One region of the Parendozoicomonas sp. 2304DJ65-17 genome, then DNA from elsewhere that is predicted to be linked to it. Evidence: riboswitches for the same ligand, from Rfam matches in the RefSeq annotation. Region 1 holds a riboswitch; the other holds the start of a gene.
What was found. Region 1 has a riboswitch for cobalamin ahead of ACY2RR_RS20680 (TonB-dependent receptor domain-containing protein). Riboswitches for the same ligand answer to the same signal wherever they lie in the genome.
Positions count from the first base shown of each region.

Region 2: another riboswitch for cobalamin. It lies ahead of ACY2RR_RS16685 (DUF4198 domain-containing protein); the one in region 1 lies ahead of ACY2RR_RS20680 (TonB-dependent receptor domain-containing protein).

Region 1 is NZ_JBYVJV010000010.1:139,220-144,452, forward strand. Features, by position in the region: gene ACY2RR_RS20665 (hypothetical protein) at 1-544, shown strand, start outside; tRNA gene ACY2RR_RS20670 (tRNA-Ile) at 600-676, opposite strand; gene cobO (cob(I)yrinic acid a,c-diamide adenosyltransferase) at 779-1,375, opposite strand; gene ACY2RR_RS20680 (TonB-dependent receptor domain-containing protein) at 1,429-3,297, opposite strand; cobalamin riboswitch at 3,472-3,667, opposite strand; gene ACY2RR_RS20685 (transglutaminase-like cysteine peptidase) at 3,833-4,477, shown strand; gene ACY2RR_RS20690 (DUF2333 family protein) at 4,585-5,233, shown strand, end outside.
Region 2 is NZ_JBYVJV010000006.1:309,509-314,741, reverse strand. Features, by position in the region: gene ACY2RR_RS16705 (sirohydrochlorin cobaltochelatase) at 1-16, opposite strand, end outside; gene cobJ (precorrin-3B C(17)-methyltransferase) at 193-1,038, shown strand; gene cobM (precorrin-4 C(11)-methyltransferase) at 1,063-1,827, shown strand; gene cobA (uroporphyrinogen-III C-methyltransferase) at 1,824-3,239, shown strand; cobalamin riboswitch at 3,328-3,503, shown strand; gene ACY2RR_RS16685 (DUF4198 domain-containing protein) at 3,635-4,414, shown strand; gene cbiM (cobalt transporter CbiM) at 4,427-5,047, shown strand; gene ACY2RR_RS16675 (SdrD B-like domain-containing protein) at 5,050-5,233, shown strand, end outside.

The DNA.
Region 1 (5,233 bases):
GGAACACTATTCCTTAAAAGACTTCGAGTCGGCTTCCAGACACTCGGATAGTCCAGAGATTATTGCGGTGCCTGATGAAACAGATCAAAGCGATGGTGCATCTGGTCAAGAATCCTTAGTTGATCCAGAAGAACGTTCTACTTCACAACACGAACGGAGTAGCAATGAAGAAGATGAAACATCTTCCAGATGCTCAAGTACTCCAACTGTTGTTCATGTGTCCGATGAAGAGCATCTAAGTGATAAATCCTCCCAAACCCCTCCCCCAATTTTTCAAGTCACACAAGAACCTTCGGAACACGGACAGAGTGACGATGAAGGGGAGTCCGCCGTAGCGATAGTAATACCTCAGAGAGAAACTATTGTTATGAGCAACCTCAGGCGCTCTTCCGAGTCAGCTGACAGCTTCGTCAGTGCAGCAAGTAAGCCGCCCACCAGTGAAGATGAGCGAAGGAAACGTAAACGACCTGCTGAACCTTTAGAACAGAGTGGCCCTGTTAAGAAGGTGGCAGATTGGTTGTTTTCAATATGGGGCAGCAATTAAAAGACAGATACAAAAAAGCCGAAGCAGTTGTTAACCGCTTCGGCTTTGGTATTCGTGGTGGGCCCAGCAGGACTCGAACCTGCGACCAAGGGATTATGAGTCCCCTGCTCTAACCAACTGAGCTATAGGCCCACAGCGGCGTCAGATTATACGCATAGAGGTTCTTTGGTGCCAGTCCTGAACCTCTATATGATTATGATTTTTAGGGCTTTTCTGAAAAATAATTCCTCTGGCTTACCAGTCGATACCAATCTGGGCTTTTACCCCTGCTCTGTAAGCGTGACGTTCGTCTTTGACTTCGCTGATTGTATCTGCAATATCTGCCAGAGCCTGCGGACACCCTCGGCCGGTGATGATCACAGATTGCATTTTCGGGCGATTCTTCAGCGCCTCGATAATTTCATCCGTATCCACATAACCGTAGCGAGCGATGTAGGTCAGCTCATCCAGAAGCACCAGGGTAATCTCCGGATCTGCCAGCATCTTTTTGGTTTCAACCCAAACTTCCTGAGCGGCTTTGGTATCAAGCTCTTTATTCTGGGTATCCCAAGTGAAACCTGTTCCCATAACATGGAACTCTACACCTAACTTCTCCAGAACATTTCGCTCACCACAATCCCATTTACCCTTAATGTACTGGGCAACACCGGCTTTCAGGCCGTGGCCAACGCAGCGCAGAACAGTTCCAAAGCCAGAAGTGCTTTTCCCTTTCCCGTTACCGGTAACCAGGATAATAATGCCGCGTTCTTCATTCGCTTCAGCAATCTTGCTGTCGATATGTTCCTTTTTGCGCTGCATGCGCTGTTTGTACTTGTCGTCAGAACTGGTCATAGACTTGGCTCCAAAAAAAGGGGCACTGCTGCCCCTTGATATAAACAGTTCGATTAAATTTCAGGAGACCAGGAAACGGAAACAAAAACACCACGGGGCTCTTCGTTGTATCCATAACTGGTCTGGTAATCTTTATTCAACAAATTAACGAGCTTCAAATCAGTTTTCCACTCTTTCGTAAGTTGGGTACTCGCACGCAGATCGAATGTAGCAAAGCCATCAACACGGTCTGTGTTTTTTGGAGCGTCTTTGTCCCAGGAATGGCTCTGCGCTCGCATGATGCCGCCAAACGTATAACGACCGAACTGACGGCTAACGTCCACAATCAGGCGTTGCTTGGCTATACGACGCAGCTGCTGGTCTGTATCTTCATTCATAGGGTCAAGCAAAGTCAGGTTAGCCTGCAGATCCCAGTCAGCCAGCTTGGTTCCCAGTGCGAACTCCAGCCCTTTAATCTTCGCTTTGCTGATATTCTCAGCACGGTAGTTTTGAGCAGGATTGAGGGAGATTTTATCATCAATACGGTTTTCAAAAGCATTAACAGACCAATCAGCACGTAAGCCCGCAATGCTTTTACCACTGACAGATAACTCGGTATTGTAAGACTTCTCGGGTTTCACATCTGGATTAGGGGCAAAAACATTGTAGAGATCCTGAAATGTTGGAGCCTTAAAGGCTTTGCCCCACGACGCTACAACACGGATATCGGACGCAAAGCTCTTGCCGAGAGCAAAGCCACCGGTCGTTTCGTTGCCATACACTTCATTGTCATCCCGCCGTAGGTTAACTCGCAGATCGTAGGTGTTAAAGTTGATCTGCTGTTCCGCAAATATGGCTTTATTATCACGTGAGGTTACATCAAAGTCGGTAGAACTGATGACTCTGTCCTTATAGTAATCAACTCCTGCAATCAGAAGACTGTTCTCTGATGTGGCGATAGTATTCTGCCAGTTATAACTATGGCGGCGAGTGTCAAACTTGGAGCGACCATAGGGAGAGTCCTTGGCATTCTGATAATCCTGGTTATACCCAGCCGTTAAAGATGTCGTCCACCTGTCGTTGAAAATATGCTCGTACTTACCAGAAACCGCTTGCTGTTTGAATTCATAGTACGGTTTGTTAACTGGAGTAGAGAAGGGTGTGGAAGATGAGGTTGTATCGTACTCTGACTCACCTTCACTCTGCAGAAAGCTGACTGACACCGTGTCTTTGTCAGAAAGTTTATGGCTGATGCTCAAGTTACCACTGACATTTTTATAGCCGTCATTATCCGTATCAGTACCGTGTTCCTGCTTGGTACGATCATAGCCATCAGTATCAAAGGCATTCACTCCGGCAGCTATACGCGTTGCATCGTTTCCTCCAGAAGCGAAAACACTCAGCTCTCTTGTGTTTCTGCTGCCATAGCCAGCTTTGATGGTCGCAGAGGGCTTTGTACTGCCTTTGCGCGTAATAATGTTAACAACTCCACCAATAGCGTCGGCGCCATAAAGACTGGAAACCGGGCCACGGACAACTTCAATGCGTTCGATCTGCTCTGGAGAAAAATACTGCAGGCTGGCACCGCCAACAGTTGCACTGCCAATTCTCTGTCCGTCAACCAGCACTAAGGACTCATTATTATTAGTCCCTCTTATTGAGATTGAAGCTGCAGAACCCGGGCCGCCAGATGTTCTGATCTGTACACCAGGAAGTGTATTCAGTAAATCAGGAACACTGGCAGCTTGAGAGGTTTCAATATCTTCACGGGTAATAACTGAAACAGGTGCCAGTGTCTGATCAACTGTCTGGGCAGTTCGTGTGGCAGTTACAACAACGTCATCAAGCTGATAGACATCATTGCCATTTGCTGAAACCACGGAGCTTTGAGTTATTGGCAGCAAACAAACTGCCAAGGCTATGGGTGAGAGCTGTGTGCGCATGCTTTTTTATATTCCAGTTTTATTCAGGCTCTGGCCCGAAGCCTTCATTGAGAAATAAAAACGGAAAAGGGAGGGAGTATTGAGAACAGCCGTCCGAGAATTTTACTCATCCGCAAAATTCCTTAAGACAGGACCACAACAGGTCGCGCTGGCTACTTGGGTATTCCCGCCCAGTTTTCCATTTTCACAAAGGCAGGTTTCCTGACTCCAGTATCATCGCCTGACTCCACCTTCCCAAAGTCGACATCACTTCAGTGGTTTTACCGTTTACAACACGGTTGGAGGCAAACTCCTCTGTCACAGTTGCGGGCACAGTTCAGGCTTTCTACCTGATTCCCTATTGAGCCTACTCAGCACGAAAAAAATAACTTCTTCATGCGTCAATTCAGGCACCTTTGCGCAAGGCGCCAATATTATTCGCGTGCAATACGAATGTATAGGGCAACATCCCCGCCATAGGCGAAATACAGTCACTCTCCCTGTCTATAGTTATCTAAGGATCTCGTGGTTAAGTCGTACACAGGGAGTGTGATCCGTGAAGTCTATAGCAGCAGTCCTGGCCGCTGGGGTCATTGGGCTGAGCAGTGCTGCTGTAAGTGCCAGTTCGCTGCCAGCCAATCTCCCCCCGCCATCAGCAGGTATTACAGACCAGCGTCTCGACGCCTGGGAACAGCTTGTAGCCCGTTTGCGCTCAGCACCAGATAGTGAGCGCCTCAAGGAAGTGAACAACTTCTTCAATTCTCTCCTTTTCCGCAGCGATCAAACTGTCTGGGGGCAGGAAGATTATTGGGCCTCTCCTTCAGAATTCCTCAATCGTGGCACAGGTGATTGTGAAGATTACGCCATTGCCAAATACATCAGTCTTCGGCGCTTGGGAATGGATGACAGCCGATTAAGGCTGGCATACGTGCGCTCATTAACTCTTAGACAAGCCCATATGGTCCTACTCGTTAATACCGGTAATGGTGAACAGGTGGTTCTGGACAACTTAACCAGTGCTATGCAATCACCACAACGGCGAGGTGATCTGGAGCCTGTATATTCCTTCAATAGTTCCGGCCTCTGGCTACTGGACCAGCAATATCAGGAACAGCGTATAGGCCAGGCCTCACGACTGAGTCATTGGGTTTCACTTCAGGAAAAATCTCAAAATCCGGGTATATGGCCTTCCAGCGAATGATTATTGCCACCAAAGCCTATTAGTTCAGGCTTGCATTGCCCATAATAGCCCCCAAAGTTTTCCACTTCGTTATCAAAACGAACAGCTTTGGAAGAAAAGGGGACACTATGGGCCTGGGCAGTTGGAAAGAAAGATTGTTTGACTCGATGTCAGACATTAATGGTCATCGCTGGGGGAAAGTCATCAGCATTATTATCGCACTGTATGTGATTGCGATGATCATTCTCGGTGTGTACTGGAGTCAGGAGCCAGAAGCTTTTGATGTTAATGAAAATGCTACCGCCATAGCGACCAAACTCAATCGCCCAGTCGTGGCAGGTTTCACCTCCACCGCTACAGCTATCACCATTGGCGAAACTCTCCTCAACAAACCCGGCGGTTATACCCGTAACGATATAGCACCTCCCGGCGTATTTATGGACAACATGCCCAACTGGGAATTTGGTGTTCTGGTACAGCTGCGAGACTTTACCCGTGCAATGCGAAAAGATTTCAGTCGTTCACAATCCCAATCCAAAGAAGATCCTGATCTGGCTATTGCCGAGCCTCAGTTTAACTTTGACTCTAAAAGCTGGGCGCTACCCTCCAGTGAAGGTGAATACCAGCGCGGTATTGATAAGCTAGACAGCTACTTGCTGCGCCTCTCCGACAATAAAAACCCTGCACAGTTCTACACCCGTGCAGACAATCTGACTCAGTGGCTGCGCGATGTTGAAACCCGCCTGGGTTCACTGTCTCAGCGTTTGAGTGCCAGTG
Region 2 (5,233 bases), on a different contig from region 1:
GACGAAAACGTTTCATGACAGATTCCTGAAAAAGGGGTTGGTGATAAGCATTCTGCAAACGTACGCAGAACAGTCCAAAGAGTGCTTATCAGGAATTCCTGTCTGGGAATGGTGCGGAGCAGTCTCTGGCGGGAGTGGCTTCGCAGTGGAATTGAAATGTTTTGATGTCTTTTATTCTAACTGAAACCGAGAATGATGGGTAATACAGAGAAAGGACGACTGACAGTCGTTGGTATTGGTCCCGGCAGCCCTGAGCTGATGGCACCTATGGCCCGTGAGGCCATTGAAAATGCAGCTTTTGTTGTAGGTTATAAAACTTACCTGAGCCTTATCGAAGAACTGTGCGAAGGCAAAGAACTGATTGGTTCTGCCATGACTCAGGAAGTTGATCGGGCCAACCGCGCCATTGATCTAGCGGAAGAAGGCCACTCCGTGGTACTGATCTCTTCTGGCGATGCTGGCATGTACGCTATGGGTTCCCTGGTTCTGGAACTGCTGCAGGATCGCGACTGGACCCGCAAAGATGGCATTCACTATCAGCTGGTTCCCGGTATTACTGCAGCTAACGCCTGCGCATCCCTGATTGGCACCCCACTGGGACACGACAGCTGCACAATATCCCTGTCTGACCTGCTCACGCCATGGGAAGTTATCCGCAAGCGTATTCACGCGGCGGCTGAAGCTGATTTTGCTATCACCTTCTACAACCCTCAGTCCAAGCGTCGCCAGTCGCAGATTATTGAAGCCAGAGAAATCCTGCTTCAGCACCGCCCGGCATCCACTCCTGTTGCCATTATTCAGGGTGCCTACCGTGACAATCAGAAGATTGTTATCAGCGATCTTGAACATTTCCTGGAACATCCCATTGGCATGCTGGCCGCCGTTCAGGTGGGTAACAGCTCCAGCTACCTGTTCGAAGACATGATTGTTACGCCTCGCGGCTACACAAAAAAATACGACCTGAAAGACGGCAGTGTTTACGAAGGCCAGAAGCGCGGCCGCACACTGAACGTTGATGCTCTTCAAGAGCCCAAGTAATACAAGTACACAGGATTAAAGACCATGACCGTTTATTTTATTGGCGCAGGCCCAGGCGATCCCGATCTCATCACCGTAAAAGGTGCCAAACTGGTTGAGCAATGCCCCGTTGTTCTTTACACCGGCAGCCTTGTGCCAAAGGAAGTTGTCGCCCGTGCCAATAAAGACGCACTGGTCCTCAGCTCTGCTGATCTCGATCTTGATCAAACCACTGATGTGCTGAGTGAAGCTCACGAGAAAGATCAGGATGTTGCCCGTGTTCATACCGGCGATCCCAGCATTTACGGTGCTATCGCTGAACAGATTCGTCGCCTGGATGAACTGGGTATCGACTGGAAAGTGATTCCCGGCGTTTCTTCCTTCCAGGCTTCCGCTGCGGCCCTTGGCCAGGAACTGACTATCCCGGAAGTGTGCCAGACCATTATTCTCACTCGCATGCCCGGCCGTACTCCTGTTCCCGAGAAAGAAAATATTCTGGAGCTGGCCAAGCATGAAGCGACCATGTGCATCTATCTCAGCATTCGCATGCTGAAGAAGCTGTGCAACGACCTGAAAACTGTTTATCCAGACGACTACCCAATCGCCGTTGTAGAAAAAGCGTCCTGGCCTGAGCAGCGCATTATTCGCGGCACGATCTCCGATATTCACGAGAAAGTGAAAGAACTGGATATCCGCGCAACTGCCATGATTGTTGTGGGTAAGGTGTTGGGCTGCACCGACTTCAACGATTCCAAGCTGTACGACAAAACCTTCAGCCACGACTTCCGCACCGCGAGGTTCCCGGAATGAGTAAAGCAACTGTTCACCCCGGCAAGGTTTATCTTGTCGGTGGAGGGCCGGGCGACCCAGGCCTGCTCACAGTAAGAGCCAAAAACCTGATGAGTCAGGTTGATGTTGTCGCCTACGATGCTTTGATCAGTCCGGCACTGCTTGCACTGGTTCCTTCCCATGTAGATATGGTTTCCATTGGCTACCGTGGCTATCACAACAAGATTGGCTACGGCATGCATCCGGAAGTCATCGAAATGGCGATGGAAGGCAAAAGTGTTCTGCGCCTGAAAGCCGGTGACCCGTTCATCTTCGGTCGTGGCACACAGGAATGTGATGACCTGCTGGAACGAGATATTCCCTTTGAGGTTGTTCCCGGTATTTCTTCCGCGTTAGGGGCAGCAGCTTATGCTGGTTTCCCGCTAACCAGCATTGGCATGGCGTCTGATGTGACCTTTGCCAGTGGTCACCAGTGTGGTCAGGCTCGTACTTCATGGTCTTCCATGGGGCAAGGCAATGGCACTTTGGCACTGTATATGGGTGCCAAAAAGATTCGTCAGAACTGTGAAACACTGATTCAGGAAGGCCGTTCTCCGGATACACCTGCTATCTACGTTAGCGCTGCTACAACCTGCCGTCAGTTTGAGCTGGAAGGCACGCTCACAACCCTGCCAGAGAAAGTTGAAGCTCTAGACCTTAAAGCTCCGGCGCTGATTATTGTTGGCGAAGTTATTTCTCTGCGGGATCGTTTGCACTGGCGTAAAACACTGCCTCTGGCTGGCAAACGTGTACTTGTTGCCCAAAGTGGTGAAGCTGGTGACACAGTGACCGCAGCCATTGAGAATCTGGGTGGCATCGCTCTGCGTTTGCCAACGCCCCGCTTCCTGCACAGCATTAATGATCAGGATTGGGGTGTTGTTTCAGCATCCAACCATCTGGTATTTAACGGAGAGCAATCAGTTCTCTCCTGGCAGAAAGCGCTGATCGCTAACAAATGCGACCTCCGTGACATTAACCAGAGATTATCAGTTACCAGTGAAGCCGCTCTCAATACTCTGCATAACATTGGATTCTTCAATGTTGAGCGCCTGTCTGTCAGTGATCTTGCCGGTTTGGAACAAGGCGCTGCGGTGCTCAGTGGTTCAAGCGACAAACCTGCCATCGCTGAAGGTTGCAAGCTGATCAACAGCTACACATGGATTCCCGTGCGTCTGCGTTTTGATCTGCCGGACTTTGACATTGCTATTCTCGACAATGAACAGTCTTTCTGGGCACTGGGTGATAACAACGATGCTCAATGTTTGAACAATGCGGCTGTTTATACGTCCGATGACGAACTACACGCTCGCCTGTTACGCGCACAGCTAAATGCTATGCCACTATGCAGCGCTAACGACGTTGTTGAAAAGCTTGTTGCGAATCAAGTTCACTGATCCTTAGCTCATGTACTTCGAATAAAGAAGCGCATGAGCACGCATCAACCATTGATATTAATCACGGCGATAAAATCCTAAAAAACGTAGGATTGCCTTGATTTCAGGTGTACCAACTTAATAGGGAATCCGGTGCAAAACCGGAGCTGTACCCGCAACTGTATCAGGCGAGCAAATTGCCAAATGCCACTGGATATTCCGGGAAGGCTGGCGATTTTGTTACGACCCTGAAGCCAGGAGACCTGCCTGAAAATCCACATAAACACGGGCGGGTAATCCCGAAGCTATGTTTAATTTAAACAGTGTCTTCTAATTACAGATTTTGCTTACAACTGATTCAGTTTTGAGCAATAGAATCTTACCCGCCGGAATCAATTTAAGGATTTCCGGTTCGCATGACCTTCTCTATTCGCAAGACCGCAACCATCGTCGGCCTTTCTCTTTCTGTATTGTCTCAGGCAAGTTTTGCACATTTTCAGGAGCTACTACCCCAAACTCCAATTGTGACGAAAGAAACCGGCCGCACACTGAACTTCGACATTATTTTCACCCACCCAATGGAAGGTGGCCCCACTATGGATATGGGGGTTCCAGCCGAAGTTGGTGTTCTGGTGAATGGTGAAAAGTCTGATCTGCTCGCTTCACTTGTTCCTGCAACCAGTAATGGCAAAAAAGCCTACACCATGGAGTACAAGGTTCGTCGTCCTGGTACTTACCAGTTCTACATCCAGCCAGCCCCTTACTTTGATACGACAGAAGACGCTTACATCAAGCAGAACGCCAAAGTTGTTGTAGACGCTTTCGGTGCTGGTGAAGGCTGGAGTGAACCTGTTGGCCTGCCCAGTGAAATTGTTCCACTGACCCGCCCTTATGCTCTCTGGACTGGCTCCAGCTTTACCGGTGTTGTTACCAAAGGTGGTAAGCCACAAGCTGGTGTTGAGATTGAAGTCGAATACCGCAACACCGATGGCGTAAACATTCCTGCAGACGCTTACATCAACCAGGTTCTTATCACCAACCAGAATGGCGAGTTCACTTTTGCGATGCCAAAAGCGGGATGGTGGGGATTCGCGGCACTGATGGAAGCCGATCACACTCTGAAAGGCCCCGATGGCGAAGAGAAGAGTGTTTCTGAGGACGCCGTTCTCTGGCTGCATGCCAGAGATATGAAGTAACAGGTTGTCATTATGCATATTGTTGATGGTGTACTTTCCGCTCCGGTGCTTGCTACCGGAGCTGTTGTCACAGTCGCTGGCTGTGCGATGGGATTAAGGCAACTGACGGAAGAAAGGCTGCCGCAAACAGCTGTTCTTGCTGCGATGTTCTTTATTGCCTCACTGATTCATGTGCCCATTGGCCCATCCAGTGTGCATATGATTTTTAATGGCCTGCTGGGTTTGGTTTTAGGTTGGCTGGCTTTTCCCGCCATGCTTACCGGGCTGATTCTGCAGGCTCTGTTCTTCGGTTTTGGCGGGCTGTTTGTGCTTGGTGTGAACACCATGAACATTGCCCTGCCCGCTGTTATTACCGGCATGGTTTTACGGCCACTATTGAATCGCTGTAACCAGAAGCAGGCTCCTGTCGTAGGTTTTATTGCTGGCGCACTTTCCCTTGGCCTCACATCTTTTATGGTGGCCGCTTCCCTCGCGTTCAGTGGTGAAGAGTTTGTGGCCGGTGCCAAAGCCGTGTTTATGGCTCACCTGCCAGTTATGGCTATTGAAGGCATTCTTTCCGCATTTGCCGTATCCATGCTCTACAAGGTTCGCCCCACAGTGCTTGGCCTAACCCCTCAGGGCATGCAGGTTTAATCATGATGAAACGACTGACCACGCTCCTTATCCTGATACTTTCTACCAGCCCTGCATGGGCACATAAGTTCAAACTGTTTGCCTTTGCTGAAGGAACCAGCATTGAAGGTGAGGCCTATTTTGCCGGGGCAGGAAAAGCCTCAGATGCTGAAGTTTTACTCACCCGAAATGGTGAGGTGGTAGCCA